2 regions of the Arthrobacter sp. K410C genome follow, and region 2 is predicted to be linked to the other one. Evidence: predicted binding sites of a transcription regulator. Region 2 holds the regulator's gene; the other holds the start of a gene.
The links. The regulator HrcA, encoded in region 2, represses chaperone genes, less so after heat shock. The targets are predictions, from matches to a motif close to TTNGCACTCGNNNNNNNCGAGTGCNAA.

Region 1: the regulator HrcA is predicted to act here: its motif matches at 3,841-3,867, upstream of groL (chaperonin GroEL).

What each region holds. Positions count from the first base shown of each region.
Region 1 covers NZ_JBNHFJ010000010.1:1,220-13,505, reverse strand. The annotation lists gene AC5RU7_RS14400 (RNase H family protein) at 1-409, opposite strand, end outside; gene AC5RU7_RS14395 (ABC transporter substrate-binding protein) at 626-1,936, shown strand; gene groL (chaperonin GroEL) at 2,035-3,663, opposite strand; gene AC5RU7_RS14385 (ABC transporter substrate-binding protein) at 3,961-5,229, opposite strand; gene AC5RU7_RS14380 (cold-shock protein) at 5,226-5,432, opposite strand; gene AC5RU7_RS14375 (LytR C-terminal domain-containing protein) at 5,603-6,247, opposite strand; gene AC5RU7_RS14370 (DUF3263 domain-containing protein) at 6,290-6,631, opposite strand; gene AC5RU7_RS14365 (uracil-DNA glycosylase) at 6,770-7,546, shown strand; gene AC5RU7_RS14360 (siderophore-interacting protein) at 7,556-8,395, shown strand; gene AC5RU7_RS14355 (threonine/serine exporter family protein) at 8,434-10,041, opposite strand; gene AC5RU7_RS14350 (peptidoglycan bridge formation glycyltransferase FemA/FemB family protein) at 10,093-11,409, opposite strand; gene AC5RU7_RS14345 (lipid II:glycine glycyltransferase FemX) at 11,515-12,286, opposite strand, start outside.
Region 2 covers NZ_JBNHFJ010000022.1:588-7,358, forward strand. The annotation lists gene AC5RU7_RS19210 (DUF3097 domain-containing protein) at 103-951, opposite strand; gene hrcA (heat-inducible transcriptional repressor HrcA) at 1,142-2,155, shown strand; gene dnaJ (molecular chaperone DnaJ) at 2,237-3,364, shown strand; gene AC5RU7_RS19225 (16S rRNA (uracil(1498)-N(3))-methyltransferase) at 3,367-4,149, shown strand; gene AC5RU7_RS19230 (GerMN domain-containing protein) at 4,136-5,089, opposite strand; gene AC5RU7_RS19235 (PhoH family protein) at 5,388-6,473, shown strand; gene ybeY (rRNA maturation RNase YbeY) at 6,470-6,771, shown strand, end outside.

The DNA of each region.
Region 1 (12,286 bases), on a different contig from region 2:
CAGCGCGGGCGCGTTCATCCGCCGCCTCATTCAGGTCGTGCCCGGCGTGGCCCTTGACCCACTCGAATGTGTACTTTCGGCCTGCAAGCTCCCGGTCCAGCTCCTTCAGGAGCTCAACGTTCAGGACGGGTTTGCCGTCGGCCTTGCGCCAGCCTTTGCGCTTCCATCCCGGCATCCACTTGGTGATGGAGTTGATGACGTATTGGCTGTCGCAGAGGATGTGCAGGTCCTCCTCCGGGAGGTGGGCAGTGGCGCGCAGGAGGTCAAGCACCGCCATCAATTCACCCTGGTTGTTGGTCCCGTGGGGCCACCCGCCGGCGCGCCAGCAGTCGTCATTCACGTACCAGGCCCAGCCGGCCGGGCCGGGATTTCCCAAGGCCGAACCGTCAGCCGCTGCAGTAATCGTCACCGGTCCATCCTCCCAGACCGGCACGACAATGATGGCACGTACCGGCTTTCCCGTCGCCTGGGCGAAGCGGCGGCGGCCGAGAAAACGTTTACCGAAAGTTCTTGACGCGCGGGAACCGTTCGGGAAACAATCTCAGTACTACTCGAGAAAACGCTTTCCTAATCCTGAGCCGAGGACGCTTTGGGTAGGGAAGGCGGCATTCAGGAAGGCACATCAATGACGATTCGGACTGTCAGCCGGCGGAAATTCCAACTCGGCGCAGCGGCCCTGGCTCTTTCCATCCTCGCCACCGGCTGCGGAGCCCCAGGCGGCTCCGGCGGCGACGGACAGGTCACCCTCCGCTTCGCGTGGTGGGGCAATGAGTACCTCAATGCACAGACCGAAAAGGTCATCGCCGCTTTCGAGGCGGAACACCCCAACATCAACATCGAATCAGAACCGGGCGAGTGGTCCAGCTACTGGGACAAGCTCGCCACCAAGACTGCAGCGAATGACGCGCCGGACGTCATCCAGATGGACCAGAAATACATCGCCGAGTACGGCGGGCGGGGCGCCCTCCTGGACCTCGGAAAACAGGACGGGATCGACACTTCAAAGCTGGATAAGGAAGCCCTGGCGTCGGGCCAGTACGACGGTGCGCAGTACGGTTTGAGCACCGGCCAGAATGCCTATGTCATCATGGCCAACACCAAGGTTTTCGAGGCCGCGGGCGTGCCACTCCCGGACGACACCACCTGGACCTGGGACGACTACATGGACACGGCGTCGAAGATCAGCGCAGCCGGCGACGGAAAGAACTACGGTGCCGCATACGGCAGCAACGAAGCGGACCTGATCATTTGGCTGCGGCAGCACGGCGAAAACCTGTACTCTGCCGACGGCAAGCTGGACTTCGACACGGCGACGGCTGCATCCTTCTGGGAACGCCTGAAGGAGCAACGCGACTCCAAGGTAAGCCCTCCGGCAACGGTGGCCACCGAGGACTCGGGCGCCGGCCTGGAGGAAAGCCTGTTCGGCACCAACAGGGTTGGCATGGCCTGGTGGTGGACCAACCAGCTGGGTTCACTGGAATCCACCACGGGCAGCAGCATCAAGATGCTCCGCGCCCCCAGCATTCACGGGTCCGCCGCGGACAACGGGATGTACTACAAGCCCACAATGTTCTGGTCGGCTTCATCACGCTCCAAGCATCCCGAGGAGACCGCCACCTTCATCAACTACCTGACCAACAGTCCCGAGGCCGGCGCCATCCTGATGACGGACCGGGGCGTGCCCACCAACGCGGAGATTGTGGAAAGCATTACCCCCGACCTGAAGCCAGCAGACACCACGGTGGTGTCCTTCCTCAAGGACATTGCCCCGGACATGAAGGAAGCACCCCCGGTCCCGCCGGTGGGGGCTGGCAGCGTGCAGAACGTCATCAAGCGGTACACGGACGAAGTGCTCTACGACCGCCTCACTCCCCAGGCTGCCGCCGAAGCCTTCAAGAAGGAAGTCGAAGGGATGCTCTCCAGCGCACGGAAGTAGCGGCCCCGGTCCTCGAAAAATCCAGCCAAGAAAAAATGCGGCCCCTCGAAAAGAGGGGCCGCATTTCTTATAGCTGCGGGACTGGCCCGGCAGGAAGGCTAGAAGCCGCCCATGCCGCCCATCTCGTCGCCGCCGCCAACGGGAGCGGGGTTCTTCTCCGGCTTGTCGGCCACGACTGCTTCAGTGGTGAGGAACAGGCCGGCGATGGAGGCCGCGTTCTGCAGGGCAGAGCGGGTCACCTTGACGGGGTCGTTCACTCCGGCAGCCAGCAGGTCGGTGTATTCACCGGTTGCGGCGTTCAGGCCGTGGCCTGCGGGGAGGCCGCGGACCTTGTCCACCACCACGCCGGGCTCCATGCCTGCGTTGAAGGCAATCTGCTTCAGCGGGGCGTCGATGGCAACACGGACGATGTTGGCGCCGGTTGCTTCGTCGCCGGAGAGCTGCAGGTTGGCGAATGCCTTTGCGCCGGCCTGGATGAGGGCTACGCCGCCACCGGCGACGATGCCTTCTTCAACGGCAGCCTTTGCGTTGCGCACGGCGTCCTCGATGCGGTGCTTGCGCTCCTTGAGCTCAACCTCGGTTGCGGCACCGGCCTTGATGACTGCGACACCGCCGGCCAGCTTGGCCAGGCGCTCCTGCAGCTTCTCGCGGTCGTAGTCGGAGTCGGAGTTTTCGATCTCGGCGCGGATCTGGGAAACGCGGCCGGCGATCTGGTCGGCGTCGCCTGCACCCTCGACGATGGTGGTCTCGTCCTTGGTCACAACAACCTTGCGGGCCTTGCCCAGCAGCTCCAGGCCGGCGTTCTCCAGCTTCAGGCCGACTTCCTCGGAGATGACCTGGCCGCCGGTGAGCACGGCGATGTCGGCGAGCTGTGCCTTGCGGCGGTCACCGAAGCCCGGAGCCTTGACGGCGACGGACTTGAACGTGCCGCGGATCTTGTTGACGATCAGGGTGGCCAGGGCCTCGCCCTCGATGTCTTCGGCGATGATCAGCAGCGGCTTGTTGGACTGCATGACCTTTTCGAGGACAGCAACCAGTTCCTTGACGTTGGAGATCTTGGAGTTGACGATCAGGATGTACGGGTCCTCGAGGACCGTTTCCTGGCGCTCTGCGTCCGTGACGAAGTAAGCGGAGATGTAGCCCTTGTCGAAGCGCATGCCTTCGGTGAGTTCGAGCTCCAGGCCGAAGGTGTTGGATTCCTCGACCGTGATGACGCCTTCCTTGCCAACCTTGTCCAGGGCTTCGGCAATAAGCGCACCGATTTCGTCGTCGCCGGCGGAGATCGAGGCCGTGGCGGCGATCTCTTCCTTGGTTTCGATTTCCTTGGCGGAGTTCAGCAGCTCGGCGGTGACAGCGTCAACAGCCTTTTCGATGCCGCGCTTCAGGGACAGCGGGTCGGCGCCGGCGGCAACGTTGCGCAGGCCTTCCTTGACCAGGGCCTGGGCCAGCACGGTAGCGGTGGTGGTGCCGTCGCCTGCGACGTCATCCGTCTTCTTGGCAACTTCCTTGACCAGCTCGGCGCCGATCTTCTCGTAGGGATCGTCCAGCTCGATCTCCTTGGCGATGGAAACACCATCGTTGGTGATCGTGGGGGCGCCCCACTTCTTTTCGAGGACGACGTTGCGTCCACGCGGGCCGAGGGTGACCTTAACGGCGTCGGCGAGGGTGTTCAGGCCCCGCTCAAGGCCGCGGCGTGCCTCTTCATCAAATGCAATGATCTTGGCCATAACGGCAGTGGTCCTTTCGGGACGGTCGTTAAGAATGAACCTTCGCTGCAGTGCCCGCGACGGACGGTCCTTTGCCGGCGGCCTCTGTATGCCTCCGGGTGCGGACCTCACTCCAGTTAGGTGTTTCTTGGCTCCTAGCCCGATGCCGCGCACCGCCTGGTTGAAACAGGCCTTGCGTTAGCAGTCGGTACGTCAGAGTGCTAAGTCAATAATTAGCACTCCCTACGTGAGAGTGCAAGCGAAAGGCGATTGAAGCAGCGGCCGTCCGAGGAGTATTCGCTGACGGCGATCAGCGCGTCAGTTTCCGCTGCGCCCCGCTGTTTCGCTGCCGCTCGGTGCCGGCAGGTTGTCGGCACCATACGTGAAGACCCTGAAGTTCGCGGTGGTGATGTCTCCGTTGGCGTCGAACGCGACGGGGCCGGATTCGCCGTCGTAATTGATCTCATCACCCGCTGCCAGCCCCGTGACGCAGCCCTTGTAGGTGGAGCAGGCGGGAGCCTCGGCGGAACCGCCGGCAGCGCCGCCGGACACGTTGATGAGGTTGGCGGCGATGGAACGACCGGCGTCGTCCTGTGCCCGGGCCGCGGCCAGCGCCGCCAGGGTGACGGCGTCGTAGGCCTCGGCGGCGAAGGAAAGATCCTTCAATTGGCCGTCGACGGCGAGCAGCCGTTCCTGGAATCCGGCGGAGGGAAGCTGTCCGGGGACCACGGCACGGGCGCCCTCCAGTGCCTTGGCGCCCAGCTTGGACCCGTACCGGGCGAAGGCTCCATCGCTGAGGATGATGCGGGAGCCGGCGATCCCGGCACTGTCCAGTTCCGCGAGTGCGCCCTGGGCGCCTTCGCGGGCCACCAGGATCACGGCATCGGCACCGGCCTCCCTTGCCGCGCCGGCGGCCCGGCCCGCCTCCCCCGGAGGGAACTCCTCGGTTGCCGCAACGTCCAGTCCGGCCTGGCCCGCTGCTTCGGAAATGGCGACGGCGACGTCCTTGCCGTAGGCGCCTTCCTGGTACACCACGGAAACGGAGGCAGCACCGGCATTCTTCGCAAGCTTCACCAGGACGGGTGCCTGGGCGACGTCCGCGGCGGCCGTGCGGAAGTAGTAACCGCCGGAGTCCGCGCCGGTAAGTCCTGCAGCCGTGTTGGCCGGCGAGATCAGCGGTGTCCTGGCCCGGGAGAGAACATCAATTACAGCGGTTGCGTGGCTCGAATCGGTGGGTCCTACGACAACGTCTGCCTTGCCGGCCACCAGTGCATGTGCCTGTGCCGCGGCATCCTGGCCCGACTCGACCGGCAGGAGTTCCACCGGCCTGCCCTTGTGGCCGCCGGTCGCGTTGATCTCCCTGACCGCGAGCCTGGCCGCGGCAAGCTGGGAGTCATTGAGGAAACTGCTGTCACCGGTGTTGTCCAGGACCAGGCCAACCCGCAGGATGCCGTCGCCTGACGCCTCGACTGACTCTACGCGGACGTTGCCGGTGACTCCGGAACAGGCAGTGGCAGCCAGGAGGGCACACGTGGAGAGGGCGAGCGCCGGACGGATATGGACGGCGGAAACGGGGAAATGCTTCACTCGGCCGGCCGGACGCTTTCGGCCTGCGGGCCCTTCTCGCCTTCGCCGACTTCAAGCTCAACGCGCTGCCCCTCATCCAGCGCGCGGTAGCCCTCACCCAGAATGGCGGACCAGTGGACAAAGATGTCGTCGCCGGATCCGTCAACGGTGATGAAGCCGTAGCCCTTTTCCGCGTTGAACCATTTCACGGTTCCCAGTGCCATGCTGACCAACTCTTTCCGTTGAGACCGGGGACTCAGGAGCCCGAATGATGCTTGCCTGCCCCGAACCGGACCCTGGACTTCACTTTAGCCAATGCCTGCCTGGCGCTGCAGGTGTCCGGGAGTGGAGCCGGGAATAGTTATTTACGCGTGACCGGCCGGACCGGGGACGCTCACCGGTAACCGGGTCCCAGCACCACAACCAGGGGAACCTGGAAGTCCGTGCTGCTGACCAGCGTGGGGACGCCTAGCAGCCGCGCGAGGGCCTGGGCGTTGGCCAGCTGTTCAGGTCCGGCGTAGAAGATGGTGGAACCCTGCTGCGGCGCTCCGGCCCAGTTGCCAACCTGCCCCAGGGTCCAGCCGTCCGCCTGGACGGTTCCGCCCACCCGGCCCGCCAGGCCTGCCGCTCCGGTGGCGTTGTAGACGGCAACGGGCTGGGTCCGGTCAAGGAAGACCTGCGCCTGCGCCGCGGTGGTGGCTTCGGGAACAGCCTCGGCACTGGGCGATGGCCCGGTCGACGCCGATGGCGTGGCTTCCGCAGTAGGTTCCGGGGTGCTTTCAGGACTGGCCGAAGGCGTTGTCCCCGTTTCCGCCAGCGGGGCCGCTTCCTGGCTGGAAGATACCTGGGCACCCGTGCCGCTGAAGCCAAGTTTCGGAAGGATCAGGAAAGACACCAGCCCGATGGCCAGCGCCGCCACCCCTACTGCCAGGATGGGCCAGAGACGTACCCGCGAGGGCGCAGAAGCAGTGCGGTGGACACCTTGCCGCTGGGGGTTTTCCGGGACCTTGTCGAATTCGTCGCGGGCGTATCTGGTCATGGCTGACTTCCTTGGGAATTGCGGCTGGGGGCGCGGGTGGTCCTAGGTGTCGGAGCCCAGGCGCCGGGCGGTCCGGGCACGGTGGCGGGACGTACGTAGTCTACGCAGTCTTTTGACCAGCATGGGATCGTGGGCGAGTGCATCCTCGCGGTCGATCAGGGCGTTCAGCAGCTGGTAGTAGTGGGTGGCAGAGAGGTCGAAGAGCTCCCGGATGGCCTGTTCCTTTGCCCCGGCGTACTTCCACCACTGACGCTCAAGCGCCAGCACCTGCTGCTCGCGTTCATTGAGCGGGGACTCGCGCAGCGTGAAGTCCGCCAGCAGGGTGTTCCGTGGTTCCTGCGCCGGCAATTCCTCGGGCAGATGTTCCCGGGCCGGTTCCGCCACGGCACACTCCTTCGAGGTCTAGGGGAAAATGTCTTACCCCCATGCTACGGACGAATAACAGCCTTGTCATTTGCGTCGGCGAGGGCCGGGACCCGCATCCGAGCCTAAGTGCCGCCGCTCGCCTGCAAGAATGGGACGGTGCCTGAATCAGACGCCTTGTTCGAATTGGAGCAGGACCCCGCCGGAATGGAAGAGTTCGCCGAACTCGCGCGGCGCCCGCTGACGGACCTCGTGGCTCCGGACTGGGCCGAGGCGCTGGCGGGGGTGGAACCCGAGCTTCGCGCCGTCCTCGGCTTCCTGGCAGATGAGGTGGCGGCCGGGCACCAGGTGCTGCCGTCGCCGTCGAACGTCCTGCGCGCGTTCCGCCAGCCCCTTGCCGGTGTGAAGGTCCTGGTGGTGGGCCAGGACCCCTACCCGACGCCGGGTCACGCCGTCGGCCTCTCATTCTCCGTTGACAGGCGCACGCGGCCCATCCCCCGCAGCCTCGCGAACATCTACCGCGAACTGGAGGCGGACCTTGGCATCCCAGCCCGGGTGCACGGCGACCTTTCCGCCTGGGCGGAGCAGGGTGTGCTGCTGCTGAACCGGGTGATGACCGTGCGTGCCGGTTCCGCCGGTTCCCACCGCGGCAAGGGCTGGGAGAAAATTACGACGGCGGCCGTCGCCGCGGTCGCCGCCCGGCAGTCCCCGTACGGCGCGCCCTTGCCGCTGGTGGCCTTGTTGTGGGGCAAGGAAGCCGAATCAGTCCGTCCGCTGCTTGGTGATACCCCGGTGGTGTCCAGCGCCCATCCGAGTCCGCTGTCGGCGTCCCGCGGCTTCTTCGGCTCCCGGCCCTTCAGCCAGGTCAACCGGCTCCTCCGGGAGCAGGGCGCCCGGGACGTAACCTGGGAGCTTCCGCCAGTTCCTTTAGCTTAGGCTTACCTTATGAGCATTGTTCCTGCCGCCACCAGCGCCACCAAGAAGAGCCGCCCCCAGATCAATTTGGAGGTCCTCCGCCGGGAACAGCTCTCGCCGCACATGGTCCGCATCGTGGCTGGTGGCCCGGGCTTTGCTGACTTTGTCAACAACGGCTTCGTGGACCGGTACGTGAAGATTGTCTTTCCGCAGCCCGGCGTCCAGTACCCGTCTCCCCTGGACCTATGGAGCATCCGGGAAACCATGCCGCGCGAGCAGTGGCCCTATACGCGCACGTACACCCTGCGCTGGGTTGATCCGGCCGCCCGGGAACTTGCCATCGACTTTGTGGTGCACGGCGACGACGGGCTGGCCGGCCCTTGGGCGGCCAAGGCACAGCCCGGCGATCCCATCACCTTCACCGGCCCGGGCGGCGCCTACAATCCCAACCCGGAGGCCGGCTGGTACCTTTTTGCCGGCGACGAGGCAGCCCTGCCCGCCATCGCCGCGTGCCTCGAGGCACTGCCTCCGGAGGCGACAGGCCTGGCCTTCCTTGAAGTGGATTCCGACGCCGACGTGCAGCCGCTCACCGCACCGGCAGGCGTGGAAATCACCTGGCTGTTCCGTAACGGCGTACCGGCCGGGTCCAGCGACCAGCTGGTCAGCGCTGTGGCCGGCGCCGAATGGCCTGGTGGCACGGTGGACGTTTTCGCGCACGGCGAGCGGGGCTACATGAAGGCCCTCCGGGAAGTCTTCTTTACCCAGCGCGGCCTGGAACGCAGGCAGGTTTCGCTATCCGGCTACTGGGCGCAGGGACGCGTGGAGGACGTGTTCCAGGCCGAAAAGAAGCTTCCGGTCGGCCAGATCTGACCTTCGGCACCGTCAGCCGGAACCTGCCGCGTGCCGGGTCAGCGCCGGCGGGCGCGGCGCCGCTCGTTGCTTGCCAGGCTCCGGGTCAGTGGCCGCGCCAGGGTGTCGCCCAGGACGATTCCCCCGGCCGTTCCCAGCACAATCGCGCCCGCGCTGAGCATACCCCCGGCACCCAGAAGGATCTCGGCTTCCTCGATGGTGAGTACGTACATGGAGCGGAAAATGGTGAGGCCCGGGAGCAGGATCAGCGCCGCGGGGACTGCCACCACCAGCTGCGGCGCGCCCAGGCGGAGGGCGACCACGCGTGCCAGCAGGCCGATCACCACGGCAGCAAGGGCCGGTGAAAAGCGGTCACCGATGCCGAGCAGCCCGCCGCCAAGCAGGACGAAGTAGCCTGCGACGCCCACAGCCGCGGTGGGCAGCAGGAGCTGCCAGCTGGTCTGTTCCGTGATGCAGATGGCCATCACAGCCACCGCCACGAAGATGACCAGGACCCACAGATCGTAGGCCGGCGGGAACGTCTGCGTGACGTCGATCCGCGGCATCCCCGTCAGTTCACCCACCACAAACGCGACGGCGATGCCGGCCACGATGGCGCCGAAGGTCAGCAGTGTTGAGAGGAACCGTCCGGCCGCCGTGACGGGGAACCCGTTGATGGCGTCCTGCACGGACGAGACAAGGCGACCTGTCGGGAGCAGCAGGAGGATGCCGCCCACCACTACGATCGCCGGCGAGTTGGTCAAGCCGAACTGCCAGAGCAGGAGGGCCAGCTGGGTCACCACGAAGGAGCAGCTGGCGGTAATGAAGAAGTCCGGCACCCGCCAGCGTCCCAGCTGGCGCGCCAGCAGGCTGATGCCGATATTGGCAACGAACGCGATGGCCGAGGCCACCGGGCCGCCGCCCAGCACGCCCACGAACGCCGCCGCGAAAATACCGAAGGCCACCGTGACCATCCAGCGCGGAAAGGGCTTGGGGCTGGTGATCGCCTCATTCAGCCTGCGGATGGCCTCATCCCGGCCCACTCCCCCGGCCACAATGTCCGTCACCAGCTGGTGCACTTTGGCCAGGCCGGCATAGTTGTTGGTCCAGGACCGCACCACGCGCAGCAGCGCAATGGGCGTCTGGTCCTTGGGCGCGTAATTGATGCCCACGGACTGGTTGGTGATGTCCACCTCGATGTTTTTCAGCCCCAGCGCCGCGGTGACAGCGATGATGCTGGTTTCCACCTCCAGCGCGCCGGCACCGTACCGGAACATGGTTTCAGCCAGGTGCAGGGCGAAGTCAAGCGTCTTGCGCGCGGAGGTGTCCACGCCGCCCACCTGGATGGTGGGGTTTGCATAAGGACTGCCAGCCAGCCGGTCCACGATGCTCAACGGCGCCGTCGGCGGGTTTTCACCCTGGACCAGGCGGCGCAGCATCTTCTTCGCCGCAGCATCTTGCCGCAGTTCGGCAGCGGTCAGCGCCTGCGTCTTTGGCAGGCCGTCGGTGTGAGGCCGAACCCCGGAAGACTGGGCACCGGAAAGCTGGGCCCCGGAACGTCCGTCTCCGGCCCGCTCCGGTCCTGTGGCGGCGGGTTCAGGCTTTGCAGGGTCAGATTTCGCCCGTTGCGGGCGGCCTGCCGCCGGGCTCCCGGGTCGGTCAGTCAAGGGTCCCTCCTCCCTGTGCGGTGTGGACTGTGCCGTGGCGTGGACTGCCCGTCAGGATGTACGCCTGCCGGGCAACCTGCCCAGTACCGTGCGGGCCGCCGCAACGGCCCCGCGCGCAAGCCGGTTCGCGTGGAACACGGCAGGCCTGACGGGCATCGCGAAGTCACCCACCAGCTGGACCACCTCGCCGCCGAAGCCCTTCTTGAACTCGTAGCCGCCGTGGCCTTCCTGGTCCTGGCCGGAGATGCCAAACGTTCCGTAGAAGTTGTAGCGCGGATAGCCCTTTTCCAGGGCGTGCAGCATCATGCCCCAATACAGCGACGTGGCGCCGTTGAAGTAGATGTAATCCTGGACGGTGCCGCCGATCACGCAGACCACCTCATCGCCGTAGCAAACGAAGTGGATGGCGGCCACCGTGGCAACGCCCACGGAGTCCGGGAACCGCTCAATGTCCTTGAGGCTGCGCTCATAACTGTCCACCAGGTCCTGGACCACCTTGAGCCGGTTGGCTTTCTTCTTGCTGCCAGTCTCTTCCACTTCGCGGCGGAGGTCGGCGGCAGTGGCGGACTCACTGGCCAGGCGGTCGCTGATGGACTTGCGGTAGGCCGGGATGTCGATCTTGGCCATCATGAGCTTGGTGAACTCAGGGGACGTGCTGCGGAGCAGATGCTCGTAGTAGGCCCGCTCGCGGTAGACGAACCCCTTTTCGTCCCCGGCCCGGCTGAGCGCGGCGTAGAAGTCGTCCAGCGTTTCCAGCGTGGCCTGCTCGAGGAACACGCCGTTCTTCTCTGCCTTCCGGATTGCCTTCCGGGTGCGGTAGCTGGTGCTCATGATCAGCTCTTCCGCGTCCTGGATGCCCTGGAGGCTCTTGATGAACATCCAGTTGACGTTCACGAAGTCCATGTCCAGTCCCTGGTGCCGGAATCCCAGCCCTTCCAGCTGAGCCACGAGCGGACGGTTGTCCAGCACCTCGGGGTGTTCTGCACCGTCCTCGTCCCGGGCGATGTAGTGGATGTTTGGGGAGATGCGCAGCTCGGCTGCTTTGCGTTCGCGGGCACGCTTCCGCAGGAGTCCGACGACGGCGGTCACCAGTTCCCGGTCCGCGTAGTCCATCAGGGGCCCCTTGGCGCATTCGGACACGGTGTAGCCCAGGCGGGTGGTGGTGTAGTTCAGCTTTCCGGCCGCCACGAGTTCGCCGTCCCTGCGTACCCCGAAGAGTTCCACTTCCTGGCCGCGGGCTCGCTGGAACCTGGCAAAGTCGACGGATTGCAGGAAGCTGTTCTGCGGATGCTTCAGGGCGAATGCCTCGAACTCGGCATCGCTGAGGACTGCGGGCTCAAGGCCGGTGGCCGTGGGAACTGGATTCAAGGGGCTTACCTTCTTCGGTGTTCTCGCGGCGTGGCAGGGGCCGCGGTGCGGGAGGGGCTTGAGGCGGCGCACTGCTGGCGCTGGCGGCCGCGGGACGGGTGGGGGTCAGTAGAACTGCTGGCCGGTCCGCGCCGTTTCGATCCGGCGGAACACCCTTTCTGCGCCCTTGACCCAGAGACGGTGCCGCAGTGGCGAGAGCACGTAGTCGTGGCAGCCCACAAAGTCCGTGACCGTCTTGGTGAAGCTGGTTTTGAACATTCCCATGCCGTAGAGGTTGTGGCTCTTGTCCTTGATGCGGGAGGACGGAGGTGTGCCGCAGAAGTCGTATTCGGTGCAGCCAAGTTCCTGCATGCGCCGGATTGCTGTCCACTGGACCAGGTGCGAGTCGCCGTACTGTTTGCGGTTCTGGGTGGAGCCGCCGTCTTTGTAGGTCGCTTTGGCGCCGTAGTTGATCACGAAGGCGCCCACGCTGGGCTTGCCGTCCTCGTAGGCAAAGAAGAAGTTCCCCTGGCCCCGGTTGCAGAATTCGTCCCAGAAGGCGGCGTAGTACTCGTAGCTGCGCAGAGGCATCGAGCCCTTGGCCTTGACCGTGTCCGCCATGAGGTCGTACAGGGCGCGGTACGTTTCCGGCCCCTGTTCCTTGCGCACAACTTCGCAGCCTTCCCGCTCGGCCCGCCGGATGGCGTTGCGGGCGCGGGAAGAGATGTTCTTAAGGACCGTTTCCTCGGATCGGGAAATATCCAGCAGGGCGGTGGAGTCGTTGGACTGGATGTTCGGCGCCTTGACCAGTCCGGCGGCGGCTAGCTGCGCCTGGGCATCAGCAGAGTCAATAATGTCCGGTTCGATCTTGATGGTGAAGACGTTGAGCTTGCGCCCA
Region 2 (6,771 bases):
GCAAATAGTGCGGAATGCCGGTGCTGCCTTGCTGCGGCCGCGGACAGTGCCGCAGGACCTGCAGTACCAAGAATACTGGCTATCCGGGACATGGCTCCCCATTCAGGGCACCGTGAGGAAGTCGATCACTTCCTCAACGCGGCCCAGCAGCGACGCCTCAAGGTCAGCGTAGCTGCGGACGGCACCCAGCAGCTTCTGCCACCCCAGCCCGATGTCCTCCTTCGTGGCGTGCGGCCAGCCGAAGGCCGCCAGCACGCCGGTCTTCCAGTCCTGGCCCCGGGGCACTACGGGCCACTGCTCGATCCCCAGGACAGCGGGCCTGATGGCCTGCCACACATCCACGTACGGGTGGCCCACGATCAGGACGTTCCCCGCGGCGCCGGGGGACGCCATCACGGCGTCGGCAATGCGGGACTCCTTCGAGTCCGGCACCAGGTGGTCCACGAGCACGCCCAGCCGCCGTCCCGGCCCGGGCCGGAAATCGGCCACCGCTCCGGCGAGGTCGTCAATGCCGTGCAGGGGTTCGACGACGATGCCCTCCACTCGAAGGTCGTCTCCCCAGACCTTCTCCACCAGTTCGGCGTCGTGCTTGCCTTCCACCCAGATGCGGCTGGCTTTGGCCACCTGGGCACGCTGGCCCGTGACCCGGACCGAGCCCGACGCCGTCCTGCCGGCTCCGGCGCCGGCAGCGGCACGCGGTGCCGGCGGCATCAGGCGGATGGCCTGGCCCTCCAGGAGGAAGCCGAAGCCGAGCCGGAACGTCCGTGACTTTCCCCGCCGGTCTTCCAGCGCCACCACGTGCATGCCGCCTGACTTTTCCACCCGCGTCACGGCACCAACCCACCCGGACTGCACGTCCTCCAGGACCATGCCGCGTTCAACGGGGACTTCGGGAAGTTGGGTGCGGACGGGGCCGGACATCTCCCGGGGCCCCCAGTTCTGGTAATCCATGGATCGACTCCGCCTAGCGCTAGATCAGTGCCGCCGGAATTTCGCCCGGAGCGGTACCAATGCTAACAACGGGGCGAGTCATAATAGACTGTTAGCACTTAGGCATGTCGAGTGCTAACCCTGATGGTTTTCCCTGATGTTTGTTGCACAGGGTGGCGCTGCCGCCCTGACCCTGGATTGGAGGTGGAGTGTGAGCGAGCCACGCAAACTGGAAGTGCTGCGGGCAATCGTGGAGGACTACGTCCACTCCCGCGAGCCCGTGGGTTCCAAGGCGCTGGTGGAAAGGCATCATCTCGGCGTATCCAGTGCAACAATCCGCAACGACATGGCAGCCCTGGAAGACGAAGGGCTCATCACCGCACCGCACACCAGTGCGGGCAGGATTCCCACGGACAAGGGCTACCGCCTGTTCGTTGACCAGATCTCGGCTGTGAAGCCGCTGTCCCAGGCTGAACGCCGCGCCATCCAGTCGCTGCTCGAAGGCTCCGACGACCTCGATGATGTCCTGGACCGGACCGTCCGGCTGCTGTCGCAACTGACCAACCAGGTGGCGGTGGTCCAGTATCCCCATCTGAGCCGGGCCCTGATCCGCCACATCGAATTCGTCCTGCTGGCACCGCGGAAAGTGCTGGTGGTTTTGATCGCCAACAGCGGCAAGGTGGAGCAGCGGGTCATCGACGTCGGCCAGGACCTCGGTGACGACGCCCTCGCCGCGCTCCGGACCCAGTTCCTCGGTTCCCTCGCCGGAACCCCGCTGGGCCAGTTAGGGCAGTCCCTGCCCGGCGTCGTCTCCGCCGTCGGCCCGGCGCAGCGGCCGGCTGCGCAGGCACTGGCCCACGGGCTGGAGCTCCTGGCGCACAGCAGCCGCGAGGAGCGCATGGTCATGGCGGGCACGGCGAACCTTGCCCGGTCCAACGTGGATTTCCCGCTCAGCATCGGACCTGTCCTGGAAGCCCTGGAGGAACAGGTGGTGATGCTGCGCCTGCTGAGCGAAATGGCGCAGGACCACCGTGGCGTGGCAGTCAGCATCGGGCGTGAGAACCCGTACGACGGCCTTGCCGAAGCTTCCGTGGTGGCCACCGGCTACGGTCCGGACAGCGCAGCGAAAATAGGCGTGCTGGGGCCCACGCGCATGGACTATCCCACCACTATGGCCGCCGTCAGGGCTGTTGCCCGCTACCTATCCCGGATTCTGGGGCCCTGAGCGGGGCGCCGGTTGCCCTGGCAGCCGGTCCGCGGAAGGACACCCCCACTGCATGCAGTCAACAAGGAAGAGATACGAACTTTGAGCAGCCACTACGACGTCCTTGGAGTCTCACCGGAGGCCACCGGAGAAGAAATCAAAAAGGCCTACCGCAAGCTGGCCCGTACCCTGCACCCGGACGTCAACCCGGGCGAGGAGGCCGCTGACCGCTTCAAGGCAGTGACCCATGCGTACGAAGTCCTCTCGGACCCCCAGAAGCGGCGCGTCTACGACACCACCGGCAACGAGAACGGCACGGACAACGGGTTCGGCGGCGGCAGCTACGCCGGGCAGGGCTTCGCATTCCAGGACATCTTCGACACCTTCTTCGGTGCCGGCGGCTCCACCGGTCCGGCCTCACGCGTCCGACGCGGCCAGGACGCCCTCATCAGCGTCCGGATCGACCTCCGTGACGCCGTGTTTGGCGTCAACAAGAAGCTCGAGGTGGATACGGCGGTCACCTGCCCCACCTGCGAAGGCTCCTGCTGCCAGCCCGGCACTCATCCGGAGCGCTGCGACATCTGCGGCGGCAGCGGCCAGGTCCAACGGGCAGTCCGTTCCATCCTCGGCCAGGTCATGACGGCTGCCCCCTGCGGCAGCTGCGAAGGATTCGGCACCGTCATCAGGGATCCCTGCAACGAGTGCAGCGGCCAGGGCCGCATCCGGAGCCGCCGTTCACTGACCATCAAGGTTCCTGCCGGCGTCGCCACCGGAACACGCATCCAGCTGTCCGGGCAGGGTGAGGCGGGACCCGCCGGTGGACCTTCCGGCGACCTCTACGTGGAGATCCGGGTCAACAACGATCCCACTTATGTCCGGGACGGGGACGACCTCCACGCCACCTTGAACATTCCCATGACGGCGGCCGCCCTTGGCACCGAGGTCAGCCTGGAAACCTTCGACGGCACGCAGGAAATCGACGTTAAGCCCGGCACCCAATCCGGTGAAATCATTACGCTTCGCGGTTTGGGCGTCACCCACCTTCGCGGGTATGGCCGTGGCGACCTCAAGGTCCACCTGCAGGTGGAGACTCCCGCCAAGCTCGATGCCGCCCAGGAAGACCTGCTGCGGCAGTTGGCCAAGCTCCGGGGTGAGCAGATCACTGACGGCAAGCTGGCTGCGAGCGGCGGCATGTTCGCCAAGCTTCGGGACCGCCTCGGTAACCTGTAGCGGTGAGCAACCCCGTCTTCTTCACCGCCGCCGGGTCCCTGGATGGAATGTCGCCGGGCGGCCGCTTCGTCCTGGAAGGGGCCGAGGCCAGGCATGCCGTCGCTGTCAAACGGCTTGAACCGGGCGAAGCCGTCGATATTGTCGACGGCGCCGGCACCAGGATGACAGGGCGGGTCGCCGCTGCTGCGCCGGCGGCCCTCGAGGTGGAGTGCGCGTCCGTAACCGTCGAACAGCGGCCGGACGTCCGGCTGGTGCTCGTCCAGGCCCTGGCAAAGGGCGACCGGGACGAGCTGGCCATCGAAACGGCCACCGAGCTGGGGGTCGACGCCGTGATCCCATGGCAGTCCGAGCGGTCCATCGTGCGGTGGAAAGGTGACCGCGCAGCGAAAGCCCACGCCAAATGGCAGTCGGTGGTGACCGCCGCCGCCAAGCAGGCACGGCGGTCCTGGGTGCCGGAGGTCCGCCCCGCCGTCGACACCGCCGCGCTTTCCGCAGCCGTCGAGGCCGCGGACCTGGCGGTCATCCTGCACGAGGACGCCGTCCGTCCGCTGCGCACCGTCCTTGAGGGTTGGCAGGCCGGCGGCGGGGGAGCGGAACACCGCGAGGTGCTCCTGATCGTAGGACCCGAGGGCGGGATCAGTCCCCGCGAAGTCACCCGGCTCTGCGACAAAGGCGCCGTGACCGCACTGCTGGGGCACCACGTCCTGCGGTCATCCACGGCAGGGCCGGCCGCCGTCGTGCTGGCCAGCGACATCCTAGGCCGCTGGACGGCTACCGCACCTTGAAGGCGCGGGTGTCCTCGAACTGGTCCGGACGGCCCCCGGTTCCGGCCTGCGCCACCCGCAGCTCGTAGTCACCGGCCGGCATGGTCAGGGCCAGGGTGAAAACCCCCGCCTGGCCCTGCTCGGGCGAGGCTGTTGTCTCCCCGGTGAGGAAGGGCTCCGTGCTGCCGTTGGTTCCGGACCGCAGGATTTGCCAGCGGAGCTTGCCGCCGGCGGTTGTGCTTCGTCCGGTGATCTTGACGCTGCCTCCGGGTACTTCCACGTTTTCCTGCGGATCGATAATCCAGACGGGCGCCACCAGGCCCGTGCTCCGGGTCATCAGTGCGCCGAGCGGGATGTGGTCGAACGCCAGGTAGTCCGTATGCCCGTCCACCAGGATTCGGACCCGGATCTGCTGCCCGGAGTCGATCAGGCCTGAGCTGGCGGCGGCGGCGGTTGCCGTGTAGACCAACTGCTGGATGGCCCGGGCGGCCATCTCCGCATCGAGGTTGCTGTTGAAGGCGTCCTCGGAGACGTCCACGGTGATGACGTCTTTACCCGAAATGGAGGTGGCGAGCGTGCCGGGGTTCTGCCAGGGCGTGAAGAAGTCGGGGTCGAGCGGCTTGTCCGACATCATGGAGCGCAGGGCCCGCGTCACGGGATTTTCCTGGTCCGGCACGTCCCGGAATTCGCGGTACAGGAAGACGTCGCTGCCGCTGCGGCCAATCCAGTACACCGGTGCCTTGTTCGAGGACTGGGTGGTTTCCAGCGGCGCACTCGTGGACGGCGCCTGTGCCGTGCCGGTGGCGATGGGATCGGTGGCCAGTGTGCCCGTGGGCGTCGGCCCGGCCTCGGCGATGCAGCCTGTCATGACCGGGACAGCTGCCAGGACTCCGGCCAGCAGGAGACCGCGCATGCGGCCCACGGCACGGCCCGCCCTCAGGGGCGCAGCGGATTCCGGCACGTTCGTCCTGTCCTTTCCTAACGTGGAGGGCCGATCCCCGGGCGGCCTGGTCATCCAGTTGCAGCTGGATTTCCAGCATGGCACACCCTGCAGGACCTGCCGGCCGCCAGCCCTCGCCTGCGCCCAACTGAAACGGGAACGATATGAGGCCGATATGAAGTTGATACCTAATGACGGAACTGGGTCATTCTTCGTCCATGCGACCGGTTCCCGTATCCGGCGCCGGCGGCTGCTGGCGTAATATGGAAAGACAATCTGTACCGACCTTGAGGGGACCACAGGCCAGCAGGCCATCACTATGACTGAATCAGCGAACGGAAAGCGCCGGTCCACCGGAGAGGGCAGCAGCGGGGAGTTCCCCCACTCCCTCCCGGGCATCCGGACTGAGGTGGTCCTTTTCGACAACTCCGATCAGATGGTCCAGTCGCTCGGCAGCCACGATGAGGCGCTGCGGTACATCGAGGAGCAGTTTCCGGACGTCAACTTCCACGTCCGCGGCAACGAGCTTTCCATCAGCGGACCCATCCATGACGTACCCCGGATCATGCGGCTGCTCCACGAAGTCCGCGGACTCGTGGCGCGCGGCACCATCATCAGCCCGGCGGTGCTGCAGCAGCTGGTGGCCCTGCTGCGCACCCAATCGTTGCAGAACCCTGTGGAGGTGCTCACCCACGACATCCTCTCCAGCCGCGGCAGGACAATCCGGCCGAAAACCCTGAACCAGAAAACCTACGTTGACGCCATCGACGACAACACGGTGATTTTCGGCATCGGACCTGCCGGCACCGGGAAGACCTACCTGGCCATGGCCAAGGCGGTCCAGGCCCTGCAGCAAAAAGAGGTTACCCGCATCATCCTGACCCGTCCGGCAGTGGAAGCCGGGGAACGCCTGGGGTTCCTGCCCGGGACGCTGAGCGACAAGATCGATCCGTACCTGCGCCCGCTCTACGACGCCCTCCACGACATGATGGACCCGGAGTCCATCCCCCGCTTGATGGCGGCCGGAACGATCGAAGTGGCGCCCCTGGCCTATATGCGCGGGCGCACCCTCAACGACGCGTTCATCATCCTTGATGAGGCGCAGAACACCACGCCCGAACAGATGAAGATGTTCCTGACACGCCTGGGCTTCGGATCCAAGATGGTGGTTACCGGAGACGTCACGCAGGTGGACCTTCCGTTCGGCACCCGGTCCGGGCTCCGAATCGTGGAGGACATCCTGCAGGGCATCGAGGGCGTCAACTTCTCGGTTTTGGATGCCGCCGACGTCGTCCGCCACCGCCTGGTTGGCGACATTGTCAACGCCTACAGCATCTGGGACGACGCCCAGAGGGCCCGCGCCAAACATTCAGCAGTTAAGGAAAAACGGGGGGAACGCGCTTGAGCATCGAGGTGAACAACGAGTCCGGGGTCCAGGTGGACGAAGCGGAACTCGTTGCATTGTCCCGGTACATCTTTGAACAGCTCTACATCCACCCGCAGGCGGAACTGTCCATCCTGTTGGTGGATGAGCCTGCGATGGAAAAGCTCCACCTTGAGCTGATGGACGAACCCGGTTCCACAGATGTCCTGTCCGTGCCCATGGATGAACTCACCCCCGGAACACCTGACCGGCCCACGCCGCAGGGCATGCTGGGCGATATTGCCATATGCCCGCAGGTGGCAAAAGTCCAGGCCAGGAA